Regions from separate parts of the Undibacterium sp. Tian12W genome, predicted to be linked through region 1. Evidence: predicted binding sites of a transcription regulator. Region 1 holds the regulator's gene; the other holds the start of a gene.
What was found. The regulator sigma-54, encoded in region 1, starts transcription at its own class of promoters, with help from an activator protein. The targets are predictions, from matches to a motif close to TGGCANGNAANCTGCTTT.
Positions count from the first base shown of each region.

Region 1 (7,322 bases):
CAGCATGTTGTTGGCATGCCACGGTAGGGTCGTGGTTTCTGGCATAGGCAAGTCTGGTCATATTGCGCGCAAGATTGCGTCGACCTTTGCCTCCACCGGCACCCCATCGTTTTTTGTCCATCCGGCTGAGGCTGCCCATGGGGACCTGGGCATGGTGACACCGCAGGATGTGTTTATCGCCATCTCTTATTCTGGCGAAGCATCTGAGTTGATGTCTATCCTGCCTATCATCAAGCGTCTGGGTGTAAAACTGATTGCCATGACCGGCAACCCGGAATCCAGTCTGGGCAAACTGGCTGATATTCATTTGAACCTGCATGTAGACAAAGAAGCCTGCCCGCTGAACCTGGCACCAACGGCCAGCACCACAGTCACGCTGGCACTCGGTGATGCCCTGGCGGTGGCGGTGCTGGATGCACGAGGTTTTCGCGAAGAAGACTTTGCCCGCTCCCACCCTGGTGGATCACTCGGTCGCCGTCTGCTGACGCACGTCAGGGATGTCATGCGCACCAATGGAGACATCCCGCAGGTGGGGCCAGAAACCAGCCTGAAAACTGCGCTGCTGGAAATTACCAAAAAAGGTATGGCGATGACTGCCGTAGTGGATGAACAGCAGCAGGTGCTGGGCATCTTCACCGATGGTGACTTGCGCCGCCTGATGGATGGCACGCGTGATTTCACCCAGTTGCGCATTGCCGATGTCATGAACCACGCGCCGCGCCGCATACGCCCGGAACAATTGGCTGTCGAAGCCGTCGAAGTCATGGAAACTTACCGCATCAACCAGTTGCTGGTCGCTGACGACAGCGGCAAGCTGGTGGGTGCCTTGCATATCCATGACCTGACCAGGGCCAAGGTGATCTGATGAATAATCCTGTAGATTCTGTAGAAAGAGCCAGCAAAGTCCGGCTCATGATTTTTGATGTCGATGGCATACTGACTGATGGCAGCCTGTACTTTGGGCCAGACGGCGAAATGATGAAATGCTTTAATGTGCTGGATGGGCAAGGTATCAAGCTCTTGCAACAGGCAGGCATTATCACGGCCATCATCAGTGCGCGGCAATCGGCCATCGTCAGCAAGCGAGCGGCTGATCTTGGCATCAGCCATGTCAGCCAGGGTATCCATGACAAGAAGAGTGCATTTCTTGACCTGCTGGCGAAGCTGGATATCCCTGCTGAACACTGCGGCTTTATCGGTGACGACGTGATTGATTTACCGATACTGACCAGGGTTGGCTTTGCAGCCAGCGTACCGAATGCCCATGCTGAAGTACAACAACGTGTTCAGTACATCACCAGAGCCAGTGGCGGCCAGGGTGCTGCGCGCGAAGTCTGCGACTTCATCCTGCGTGCCCAGGGCAAATATGAACAGGCTTTACAAGCATATCTGACATGAAACCCCAAATGACCATAGACCGCTTCCGCATCTGGCTGGCCGTGATCCTGCTGGGCGTGATCACCATGGGCACGATCTGGGTCATGGAAGTCATACGCCGGCATGCCGACGATGAGCAAAACCGCACTTCCGCCAGATCAGCGCCTGATTACTATGTCGAGAAATTCAATTTCATCCGGTTATCGAACAATGGCAAGGCCAATTACCATATCACTGGTGACAGCCTGGTGCATTTGCCGCGGACTGACAATATAGAAATCAAGCACCCGCAGATCAACAGCTTTGACAAGGACAGACCACCGCTGCATCTGCGTGCTGAACTCGCCGTGGTATCGCAAAAATCATCGCTGACCACGCCCAAGCGCGAGCATGACATGGTTCATCTGTATGACAATGTCAGCATGGAAAGGCCCGAGGGCCTGAGTTCACAATTCGTGCGTGTGGAGTCTGATTATCTTTTGCTCCTGCCGGATGACGATATCGTTAAAACCGACAAACCGGTTTCAATTACGACCGGCAAACTGCACTCAACTGCAACTGGCATGATTGCCAATAATTCAACCCAAGGCCTGGAATTGCTGAGCAAGGTTTACATTCAACTCAAGAAACGTGAACCCGCCCCCAAAACCGGGAATAAATAAGCAAGAAAGCGAATATGCACATGATCAAAACATCATTTAGCGTCACACGCTTGATCAGCCTGGCCTGCCTGGGCCTGGCCTGTGTTTCTGCGAATGCAGAAAAAGCCGATAGTAATAAAGAAACCATCATCAAAGCAGGTTATGGCATCAGTGATGGCAAAGCCAGCGTCAGCAGATTATCCAAGGGCGTGTCCCTGGTGCGCGGCACCCTGACCGTCACTTCTGAGAGTGCCGTCGTGACCGAAGCCCCGAATGGCGATCAGTTTGTTGTTCTGACAGGTGGCAGTGGCCGCAAAGTCACCTTCCGCCAGAAACGCGATGGTGGCCCTGATCTGTGGGTAGATGGCGAAGCTGACCGTGCTGAATACAACCAGAGTACAGAAATCGTCAAATTCATTTCCAAGGCCAAGGTACGCTACCTCGAAGGCAAACGCGTCACCCAGGAACAGGAAGGTGAATACCTGTCTTATGACAGCAAGAATGATGTTTTTGTTGGCACGAATTCGACCAGTGGCCAGCATGTAGATGGTTCAGGCAATATCACCATCACCTTGCAACCAAAACCAGAAAAACAGGCTAAATAAGATGACTGCACAGTCAAGCAGCACCTTGCTTGTCAAGGGCTTGCAAAAGCGCTATGGCGCGCGCCAGGTCGTGCGCGATGTCTCACTGCTATTGAAAAGTGGCGAAGTCGTGGGTTTGCTGGGCCCGAATGGCGCAGGCAAAACCACTTCGTTTTACATGATCGTCGGCCTGGTACCTTCCGACGCAGGGGATATCACGATCGATGACGTGAATATTTCTCAACTGCCTATCCATGAACGCGCCGTACTGGGTTTGTCTTACCTGCCGCAAGAAGCTTCGGTATTTCGCAAGCTGACGGTAGAGGACAATATCCGTGCCGTACTCGAATTGCAAAAAGACAGCGAAGGCAAATATCTCGGTGCCAAGAAAATTGAGCAAAGGCTCAATGCCCTGCTGGCAGATTTGCAGATAGAAAAAATACGTGAAAGCCAGGCCTTGTCACTGTCAGGTGGTGAACGCCGCCGCGTCGAAATTGCCCGCGCACTCGCGACCAACCCACGCTTTGTCTTGCTCGATGAGCCCTTTGCCGGTGTTGATCCTATCGCCGTCATCGAAATTCAACGCATCGTGCGCTTCCTCAAGGAACGCGGCATAGGTGTCTTGATCACCGATCATAATGTACGCGAAACCCTGGGCATCTGCGATCACGCCTATATCATCAACCAGGGCGCGGTACTTGCCAGCGGCAAGCCTGACGACATCATACAAAATGAATCTGTACGTCGCGTTTATCTCGGAGAACACTTCCGGATGTGACGGGAATCATCATGAAACAAAGCCTGCAACTACGTACCTCACAACATCTGGCCTTAACGCCGCAATTGCAGCAATCAATACGATTATTGCAGTTATCCACTTTGGAATTGCATCAGGAGCTGGAGACGCTGCTGACCGATAACCCCATGCTGGAACGTGTCGATGATCCCCTCGATCACGCCGTACGCCTGCTGGCCGATGGTGCCATCAATACCAGCAGTACTTCTGCAGATGCCGGCATGGAAGCACCGGCAGCAAGAGAAGACAGTGACAGGTCAGCAGAACCGACTGCCGCAGATGCAGAAACCGTCATCAGCAATGACAGCACCACTTCCAGCGAAGAAGACTGGGGCTTTGATGATGTACAGCATGGCAGCAAATCTGGCGATGATGAAGATGGCCGCCCGCAGCTCGGTGCAGCCCATATCACCCTGCGTGAGCACTTGCAGGAACAGATGCGTCTTAACCTGCGCGAACCGCGTGACCGTGCCCTGGTCGAGTTGATGATCGATGCGCTCGACAATAACGGTTACCTGACCGAAACATTAGATGAAATACATGCCAGTTTACCACTGGAACTGTGCGTAGAACCAGAAGAGCTGGCGTTTGCGCTGAACATGCTGCAAAGCTTTGATCCGGCAGGTGTCGGTGCGCGCAGCCCGTCTGAATGCCTGGCCTTGCAAATCAGGCGTCTGCCAAAAGTTGCTTTCGTCACACGCAGGCTGGCATTGCAAATTGTTGAAACACAACTGGCTTTATTTGCACAAAGAGATTTCACCAAACTCAAGAAAATCTTCGATTGCGACGACGAAGATTTGCGCGATGCACAAACCATTATCCGCCTGTGCAAACCACGACCTGGCCTGGCCTTTGCTGCCGATGAATCGGACTATGTCGTACCAGATGTGATCGTCAGAAAATCCGGCAACGGCTGGCAAGTCATGCTGAATCAGGATGTCATGCCCAGGCTGCGGGTAAGCAGCATGTATGCCAACATCATGAAGCAAAACCGTGGCGAGGCTGGCATGGGCGCGCAATTGCAGGAAGCCCGCTGGCTCATCAAGAATATGCGGCAACGTTTTGAGACTATATTGCGCGTTGCACAAGCCATAGTCGAAAGGCAACGCAATTTTTTCACGCACGGTGCTGTTGCAATGCGCCCCCTTGTTTTGCGCGAAATTGCTGATACACTAGGATTACACGAGAGCACTATCTCACGTGTAACAACCCAAAAATACATGTTGACCCCACATGGCATGTTTGAGTTGAAGTACTTTTTCGGCAGCCATGTCGCGACGGAAACAGGGGGTGAAGCATCTTCCACCGCGATACGTGCACTCATCAAGCAGTTGATAGGAGCAGAAGACCAGAAAAGCCCACTCTCTGATAGCAAAATTGCAGACATGCTGGGTGAACAGGGCATGGTAATTGCCCGACGGACAGTTGCCAAATACCGTGAAGCCCTCAAAATCCCCCCAGTCAGTTTGCGTAAATCTTTGTAAGCAGTCCTTGTAATCACGGTTTGAATTGCTATATATGATTTAGCTCAAGGCAAATAAATGCTGAGAGCGTATCGTTATAGCAAGCAACATCACTATAGGAGCACAGTATGAATCTCACCATCAGTGGACATCACGTCGAAGTAACTCCTGCAATTCGTGAATATGTACATACCAAACTAGAACGTATCAGGCGGCATTTCGACCAGGTCATTGATATCGCCGTCATCCTGACGGTGGACAAGCTCCGGGAAAAGGAAAAACGACACAAAGCCGACATCAATTTGCATATCAGCGGTAAAGATATTCACGTTGAAAGCCTGGCGCATGATCTGTATGCAGCAATCGATGCACTGGTAGATAAACTTGATCGCCAGGTCATCAAGCATAAAGATAAAATGCAAGACCATCAGCACGACGCCATCAAGCACATACCTGATCCGGCATCGGCTTCATAAGACCCCAGTCCTTACCCTGACAGGGTTGTGGACATCCAAAACAAGGACGCTAGAAGGCGTCCTTTTTGTTGGGTGAATGGTTTTGAGGTTAACAATTTACATCAATCAGTAACTGAATTACTCTGAGACAATCCGCATACATATTAACGTCATTCCAGCGTGCTATTAGCTGGAATCCAGTGGCGTTCGCGGCATGCCATGTCGCTCGTTAAATGACGTACTTTGACTAAAACGTTTGTCCCCTGTCGATACAAGCCGGGGCAAAAAGCTTCAAGTAATGTGCGCACGTATTATGTCTGTGATTAGTTGCTTCAACAATCGTGGTACTTAGCTGCACTTTCCGAGTATTGAAGATAGTATTCATTCACTGTATTGTAAGGTTAACTGTTCAAATTCAGTAAATGTTCAATCACAAAATGGAAAGTTTTATGGATAAGCTGAAACAAATTCTCACTCAAGAAGATACAGTCTTATTCATTGGGTCTGGAATATCATTATGGTCAGGGCTTCCATCTTGGTCAGGACTAATTGAAGAACTTGCGAAATTTGTCGAATCAGTAGGTGCCAACGCCGAGCTTGTTCGTGCGGAGGTTGGCCGTGGTGACCTATTACAAGCTGCAAGCTACGGGTTTGATAAATTAACGAAGCAGCAGATTGGCGACTTTATTCGGGCCACATGTCGATATGGCGTCGCTAGACCGCATGATATTCACAGAAAAATTGTAGCTTTGAGAACCCGCTGCTTTGTCACAACGAACTACGATAATCTCATTGAAGAAGCTCTCCGGCAATGGCAACCAGATCGATTTTTCCGTCCACCAATAACGAATCGACATCTGACTGAAACCGCCGAAATTATCCACGCTCGCGCCATTGACTTTGTCTTTAAGCCTCACGGTGATGCGGCAGACAGTGACAGCATAATTCTGACGCGCGAGCAGTATCGACAATTACTTCCTCAAGGAGAACGACAGAATGCATTAGAATCTTTGAAAATACTGCTAGCAAGTCGACCAGTTGTTTACCTTGGGTTTGGTTTGCGAGATCCAGATTTTCTTTACGTCCGGGATCTACTTGCGAATACTTACAAAGGTGGCACTCGTGACCACTATGCCATTATGGCCGACTTGACTGAGGCGGAAACTGACTACTGGAGACGTAACTATGGCATCCACCTCGTTAATTACACAACAACAATTAATCAGAACGGGACGAAAGAGCATACCCGTCTGCTCGATCTTCTTGACTCGCTTTCTAGGCCTGAATCAACGGCCTCAGCTCCAAGCCTAAATGATACATGCAATGACGCGTGCTCCCCAGACCAAGTTCTTTCATTGGCACGTCACGCAGCGCGATTGTCACGTGCACCAAAGGTAATTCCTGAGTTCGAAATCCGAGTGCATACAGAGCTTAGTACTAAGAGACACAGCAATTTTTACCAGCAATCGAACAAATTTGACCACTACGCAGTTGACAAATTTTTAGCTGAGGGGCCAGAACGCGCCATTCTTGTTGGATTACCAGGCGCAGGAAAATCATATGCGCTTCAGCAAGCCGCAGCGAGATTGGCGGACAAGCTTCATGAAATCTGTCTTTCAGAACCGTTCGACGAATCGTCTGTAGTTATTCCAGTTCTAGTTGATCTTAAGCTATATCGTGGAGATCTTGCCAAGCTAGTGAGTCAAACACTACCTGTTAGTTTGCCGTTCTATGAGATGAATCAGAGATTTCGGTTTAAGGTGTTATTAGATTCATTTAATGAAATGCCCAGAGAATATTGGGAAACTGGCACCTATGAAGCCGATTTTTCTAGATTTGCTGACGGTGTTGGGTGGTCATCTCTGATAATTGGCTCAAGAACGAACGATGGTCTCGACAAATTGGAATTCCCGGCTTATTACCTCGACCAAATAGATGACAAAGTTGTGTCAGCAGAAATCAGTCAGAGAAAAATCAATATCTCTGGTCGTTTTGAACAGGAAATC
Region 1 covers NZ_JBMPPK010000015.1:9,392-16,713, reverse strand. Annotated here, with positions in the region: gene ACO0LI_RS19130 (KpsF/GutQ family sugar-phosphate isomerase) at 1-865, shown strand, start outside; gene ACO0LI_RS19125 (KdsC family phosphatase) at 865-1,398, shown strand; gene lptC (LPS export ABC transporter periplasmic protein LptC) at 1,395-2,039, shown strand; gene ACO0LI_RS19115 (LptA/OstA family protein) at 2,060-2,623, shown strand; gene lptB (LPS export ABC transporter ATP-binding protein) at 2,625-3,380, shown strand; gene ACO0LI_RS19105 (RNA polymerase factor sigma-54) at 3,392-4,882, shown strand; gene hpf (ribosome hibernation-promoting factor, HPF/YfiA family) at 4,990-5,337, shown strand; gene ACO0LI_RS19095 (SIR2 family protein) at 5,766-7,322, shown strand, end outside.

Region 2 (7,322 bases), on a different contig from region 1:
GGAAAATCTGCGCTCATGCGGGCTATGGCTTCCAGGTTGATGGAGGCATCTTCACGTATGGCGGTGTGCGGGCAACCGCCTGTTTCCACACCCATCAAACGCTCGGCAGGCAAGGCATCTGCACGCAGCAGGATTTCCATGTCTTCCTTGGTGTAGATGTCATTGGTGATAACGGCCATTTCATAATGATCTCGCATGCTTTTGCATAGCATTTCACAGAGTGCAGTTTTACCGGAGCCGACCGGGCCGCCTATGCCCACGCGCAGAGGATTTGGTTCTGGTGAGCTTAAATTTGGGGTATTCATTTATTCGTTTCCTGTTTCTAATTTTTATGATCTATACAAACGGCTGTATTGCACCTCATGCTGCATGGACAACAAAGACAAACCTGGTGCCCAGTTCGATAATTGATCGTCTTCCAGTTCTTGCGCTAGCCTGGCGGCTTTTTCCAGTTCAGGTCGCAGCGAAAGTAGTAAACGCTGCCCGGACACCTGGCCCAGAGGGATGGATTTAACCCCCACCAGCACCTGGTTTTCTGCCCATGAAAACAGCATGCCCAGCAATACCGATTCTGGCGGCACCTGCAAGGCAACTGCAGCCGCAGCCATGGCCGTGGGCAAAGGCAATTCATGTTGAGCCAGCAAAATCGCCAGTAGCTCAGCATCGGCAATCTTCAGGTCGTTAACCAGTTTGCCCAGCGAATAACCCATCTGTATGCTCTCTGCCCGAAATTCTGCGGTATCCCGCGCGGCAATGAACAAGCTGGTCCAGTGCGATACGGCGACCAGATCTCTACTCTCAAAAGCCTGCAACAAGCGCCACAGTACCGGTGCTTCAAAACGGGCCACCACTTCATGCAGGCAATTGATAATCCATTCCCTGGCTGTGGCTTCGTTGCGCACCAGACCTTTTTCTATCGCTGCTTCCATCCCTTGCGAATAACTATAGGCACCGATGGGCAGAGACGGACTAGCCAATTGCAGGAGATGGAGTAAGGCCGCAGACTGCATGCTCAAGCCTTGCTGTCTGAAGGACGATGTATGCGCTGGCGCAAAGGTATCGGTGCGAGTGGATTATGCGGATGCCCGTCATCGCCACCATGATGATGTCCACCACCATAAGCACCTGATTCCGGCTCAAAACTGGCCTGCTCTTCGGTGACTACCGCGCCCAACCCTTGCAGCATTTCCTTCAGCACCGGGTCTTTGCGTATGCGCAAAAAACCGTCCCCGACCTGTGCCTGGGTATGCCGGTTACCCAGGTGGAAGGCACAACGCAATAAATTAAAGGCGGTATCACATTCCACCTTATAGGTTGGCTCAGCAGCGGCAATGACTTCAATCACGCGGCCATCATTGCCCAGCATCAGGTCGCCATGGCGCATGACTGTACCGCGCACGGTGAACACGGCCACATCTTCACCGCTGGCAAGGGTGGCACGCAAACGGCTTTTTTCGCGCAACTCATACGGCAAAACCAGTTGCCCGGCGATGCTGTCAGCAGTCTCTATCTTTGTTTGTAATGTCAGCATTGTTTAAAATAAAAAATAACGTTGGGCCATGGGTAGGATTTTTGCCGGTTCACACACCAGCAATTCACCATTGGCACGGACTTCATAGGTTTCGGAATCAACTTCCATTTTTGGCGTCAGGCTATTGTGTATCATGTCCTTCTTGCGAATCTGACGGGTATTCTTGACAGCGATCAGGGTCTTGCTCAGCTTCAGTTGCTCTGCCAGACCGGCATCCAACCCCGCCTGAGAGACAAAGGTGAACGACTTTTTCAAGCCCCCACCAAAGGCACCAAACATCATGCGGTAATGCACGGGCTGTGGCGTTGGTATCGATGCATTCGGGTCACCCATCTGGGCAGCGGCGATCATGCCACCCTTGATGATCATCGATGGTTTCACACCAAAGAAAGCTGGCTTCCACAAGACGATGTCAGCAATCTTGCCTACTTCCAGCGAGCCTACTGCATGGGCAATACCATGGGTCAGCGCCGGGTTGATCGTATATTTGGCGATATAGCGTTTGACACGGAAATTATCGTGGCGTGCATTGTCTTCCGCCAGCGAGCCACGCTGTTGCTTCATCTTGTCTGCCGTTTGCCAGGTGCGCATGATGACTTCACCTACACGGCCCATGGCCTGGGAATCGGAAGACATCATCGAGATGGCACCAATATCATGCAAAATATCTTCCGCAGCAATGGTTTCGCGCCGTATGCGTGATTCGGCAAAGGCAATGTCTTCGGCAATTGCAGGATCAAGGTGGTGACAGACCATGAGCATGTCGAGATGCTCGTCCAGGGTATTGACGGTGTAAGGCCGGGTAGGATTGGTGGAGGATGGCAACACATTCGCCTCACCGACTGCCGCAATAATATCCGGCGCATGGCCACCGCCCGCACCTTCGGTATGGAAGGTGTGGATAGTCCTATCCTTGAATGCCGCCAGGGTGTGCTCCAGAAAGCCGCCTTCGTTCAGCGTGTCACTGTGGATGGCAACCTGCACATCCATATTGTCAGCCACGGTCAGGCAATTGTCGATGGCTTGTGGCGTCGTGCCCCAGTCTTCATGCAGTTTCAGGCCTATGGCACCGGCCCTGACCTGTTCTTCCAATGGCAAAGGCAGGCTGACATTACCCTTGCCCATAAAGCCCAGGTTCATGGGAAACGCATCTGCCGCCATCAACATGGAATGCATATGCCAGGGGCCTGGCGTACAGGTAGTGGCTGCCGTTCCGGTCGCCGGGCCAGTGCCACCGCCCAGCATGGTAGTGACGCCACTCATCAACGCTTCTTCAATCTGCTGCGGGCAAATAAAATGGATGTGTGAATCGATGCCGCCAGCGGTCACAATCTTGCCTTCACCGGCAATGATCTCGGTTGCGCCACCAATGGCCATGTCAACGCCAGACTGTATGTCTGGGTTACCCGCCTTGCCTATGCAGGCAATCAAACCATTTTTAATGCCGATGTCTGCCTTGACGATACCCCAGTGATCAATGATGACAGCATTGGTGATGACGGTATCCATGACTTCTGCATGCGGCCTTTGCGACTGGCCCATGCCATCGCGTATCACCTTGCCACCACCAAATTTCACCTCTTCGCCATAAATAGCAAAGTCTTTCTCGATTTCTATGAACAGACCAGTATCTGCCAGGCGGATACGATCACCCGTGGTTGGCCCAAACATTTCAGCATAAGCATGACGTGAAATTTTCATAGCGCCCCCATGACTTTACCGCTGAAACCATAGACTTTCCGGTCACCTGCCAGGGCCACCAGTTCTATGCTGCGTTGCTGCCCAGGTTCAAAGCGGATGGCCGTGCCAGCGGCAATATTGAGACGCATGCCATAAGCAAGCTGGCGCTCAAATTGCAGGGCAGGATTGGTTTCATAAAAATGAAAATGTGAGCCCACCTGTATCGGCCTGTCGCCACTATTTGCCACAGTAATGCTGACAACGGCACGGCCTACATTCAGTTCTATGTCCCCATCCTCTATCAGGGTTTCGCCTGGTATCATGGTTTTCTCCTAAGGAATGGGGTGATGGACGGTAACCAGCTTGCTGCCATCCGGAAAAGTCGCTTCTACCTGGATATCAGGAATCATTTCCGGCACGCCTTCCATGACATCGGCACGACTGAGTATTTGCGTGCCTTCCGACATCAGTTCTGCCACCGTGCGGCCATCGCGCGCACCTTCCATGATGGCGGCAGTGATCAGGGCAACTGCTTCCGGGTAATTCAGCTTCAGGCCACGCGCCTTGCGTCTTTCTGCCAGCAAGGCAGCGGTAAATATCAGTAACTTATCTTTTTCTCTGGGTGTTAGATCCATATCTTCTTTCGCTTATTGTCTGTGCTATCACCAAACTTATTATTTATCGCCATTTGCAAAATAACAAGCAAGTCCACATTTAGTGGCAGGTCATCCCACTAAAAACATTATAAAAAGCAACACAGCAAGTTTTGAACCAAGGGTAAATAGCCTGGATTACCGGAATGCGCACCAAAAAAATGCAAACTATCACCAAATTAGTGCATTTCAAATAAATGCAGATAGCGCGAAAATATTTGGAACTTTTGATGCCACTGAGAGTAATACCTTAAAACAACCTACAAATAAACGTGGATAACCAAGAGACAGATTCCAGCTTGCTGACACAAATGCGCGACGGTGATGTTGCCGCATTTCAACGTCTGTACCAGCGCCATCAGGGGCCTATTTATCGCTACGCCCTGATGCGATGTGGCCAGACAGCGCTGGCGGCTGACGTAGTGCAGGATGTTTTCATGGGTTTGCTGAGCAAGTCTTACCGTTATGACGCAGGCCTGGGCAGTTTGCAAAATTTTCTGTTTGGCGTAGCAAGGAATCTATTGTTGAAACAAGATCAGGCAGAACGTCGCCACCAGTCATTACCAGGTTATAGCGACGAAGATGGGGAAGAAGTCTTGATGAGTGAAACAACAGAACCGGCGGACGTCATCTTCCATCAGCAAATGACTGAGCATGTGCGGCAAGCAGTCTCGGTATTGCGCCCTCATTATCGTGACGTGATTATTTTGTATGAATTGCAGGAACTGTCGTACGCAGAGATAGCCGTGATTTGCGACATAGATATAGGAACAGTGCGCTCACGCCTGTCAAGGGCGCGGGCCGCGATATTGCAATACAGCGAAAGACTGGGCTGGCGACCAGATGCAGCGGCAAAAACCGGAACACAGAGATGAAAGACCCTATGAATACCCCACAGGACGCCAGCAATACAGATGCAGTGCTGGACCAGCAGTTTAGTCTTTTGCGCAAAGATTTGCAGGAGCTGAATACGCCAACGGCTATAGAGCAGACTTTATTGCAAGCTTTCGGCAAGCAACAGGCCAAGGATAAAAAGCAGGCACGCAGCAGACGTTTGCGCCCGTGGCTGGCAGGTTTGCTGACGCTGAGTGGCAGCTTTGGTCTGGTCATGCTGACAGTCATGTTGCCTGCATCGCAGCATCAATTGACGCCGGACAGCAGCGCAGTTTCAAACTCGGAACTGCCTCCCTTTGTCGCCCTGGTGCCGATGGAACGTCTGGAAGAAGGTACACCGCACATGATGGAAACTGAAGTGCCAGCTGCGTGGCTGGCCAGTTTGGGCATGCCTGTTAGTCCAGAAATTGCTGGGGAAACGGTGCGGGCACAGATGCTGGTGGATGAGGAAGGCTCACCTTTGGCCATGCGCCTGCTCAAAAATTAATGTGCATCTGATTAAGCAAAATTTTTAATTTCGACATTGTTTTTTTATTTCAACTACCTTTCACCATGAATAAGAAGGAAACATCATGACTATCAAACTTCCAATATTGGTCCTTTTGAGTTATTCATGGACTGTGGTACAAGCAAATGTCATCAACGACAGTCCGGCACCAGTTGCGCCAGAAGAAAAACAAACACGCCTGCAACTTGAAGTCCATCGCGTTACTCCGCTTGCCCCCATGCCACCTGCTCCACCGATGCCACCTTTAGCACCTATGCCTCCAATGCCTCCAATGCCTCCAATTCCTGTCATGCCAACCATGCCGGCAGTTGTAGCATTGGCCGACTTACCCGAGGCTGGCACCATTAACAAAACTATCTCAGATGCAATGAGTGCAGCAAGAAATGCTAGCGATGCCATGAACGCTGTTTTCTCAGGCATGCAGGACATGCATATCTCCAACACGATTAAAAATGCGGCATACAGCGCAGAAATCATTACCGAAAAAACACAGACTTTAGCTGACGGCAATCAGATCAGCAATAAAACTTCCAGTTCGGTCTATAGAGACAACGCTGGCCGCACTCGCTATGAAGTACGCGACAGCAAAGGGAACTTGTCGCAAATTCTCATCACTGATCCGGTGGAGAACTCACGGTACATCGTCATCCCTGAAAGAAAGACCGTCACCAAAGTGATGCTGGCCAAAACACCAGACGGGAAAGTCATCGCCCCAAAAGAGAAACAGGAAGGAAATACAGGCCGGATTTATCTACAAACGAATGATGATGAAATCATTATCAAGACATTGAAAAAGAAAACTGATGATAAATCTGAAGGCAACAAAGAAGCACGAGAAGAAATCAAGGTCATTAATGCAAAATCTGCCAGCTATGTACCAGGACCTCATACTGCTTACATTAGTGCAACCGACAATCTGATTAACATCATAAAAACCTCGCCCCTCCCGACTGCGTTCATGGACACTCGCTGGAGTAACAAAACAAGCACTAAAGATATGGGCACAAAAGAATTCGATGGCGTTCGTGCAGAAGGGAAAATGCGTTCTTATCAAATCCCTGCCGGAGAGATCGGCAATAAAAATCCGATTACTGTCAGTTCTGAAGCCTGGTACTCCCCCGACTTGCAATTAACCGTTCTTATCAAGCAAAGTGATCCTCGCACCGGTGAATGGAGCTATCGTCTGAACAACCTGAAACGTACGGAGCCAGCCGCCAATCTGTTTACTGTTCCGGAAGGATACACCGTAAGAAACGTCAACCTGGCACAAAAAATCGTTATTGAAAAACGCGAAGAAAAGAAACCCTGATCCCTCTGGCCAGCCGGGCCGTTTTGCAGGGCTTGTGAGTGGACAGGGCCAGGATTCCCGACCTGCCCTGCCACTCTTTTTTAAAGTTGCTTGCCAATATTACCGGGATTGGTTATAGTTTTTCCATGCACGCAATTCCCCATCCCCTGCTGAGCAAGAACTTATGCGCAATTAATGCCGCATCTGCTGTCGTGCGCACGATTGCGCTGCCTGCTGCTTCCATCTGCGACATTTCCATTATTCGAATTATTCCGGGTCGTTAAGCTACGGCGTATGCCGGTGCCTGGCGGCCCTTCAGCTCATCCTATTTTGATGTCTTGAGCGCTATTGCTGTCGCTTATTATTGTCACTTATTGTTGTGACCATCGCGCTCACGCCTTCTCCGATTTTTTCTGCTGATTTCTATTCTGGAGTTTTTATGTCCCATGTCGCCACAGACAGGCCTTTGCACGCCCCTGCGTCCTTATCATCCGCCTTATTGAGGCCAGGTTTTCCTTATCCTTCGCTGGCAGATATCCGCAAGACTGCTGCCAGTTTATCCCAACAGGTTTTGCATACCCCTGTCTGGCACTGGCAAACCGGGTCTGCCCTGGACAAGCTGGAGCCTGATACTGAAGTCTGGCTAAAGCTGGAGTTATTCCAAAAAACCGGGACTTTCAAATTGCGTGGGGCGTTGAATTGCATATCTGCGCTGGATGCAGATGCGCGTGAGCGTGGCGTGGTCGCTGTCAGCGCAGGCAATCATGC
Region 2 covers NZ_JBMPPK010000008.1:11,522-18,843, reverse strand. Annotated here, with positions in the region: gene ureG (urease accessory protein UreG) at 1-305, opposite strand, end outside; gene ACO0LI_RS11365 (urease accessory protein UreF) at 330-1,010, opposite strand; gene ureE (urease accessory protein UreE) at 1,013-1,531, opposite strand; gene ureC (urease subunit alpha) at 1,535-3,232, opposite strand; gene ACO0LI_RS11350 (urease subunit beta) at 3,229-3,534, opposite strand; gene ACO0LI_RS11345 (urease subunit gamma) at 3,544-3,846, opposite strand; gene ACO0LI_RS11340 (RNA polymerase sigma factor) at 4,137-4,739, shown strand; gene ACO0LI_RS11335 (hypothetical protein) at 4,748-5,245, shown strand; gene ACO0LI_RS11330 (hypothetical protein) at 5,331-6,575, shown strand; gene ACO0LI_RS11325 (threonine ammonia-lyase) at 6,994-7,322, shown strand, end outside.
Region 2: the regulator sigma-54 is predicted to act here: its motif matches at 3,968-3,985, upstream of ACO0LI_RS11345 (urease subunit gamma).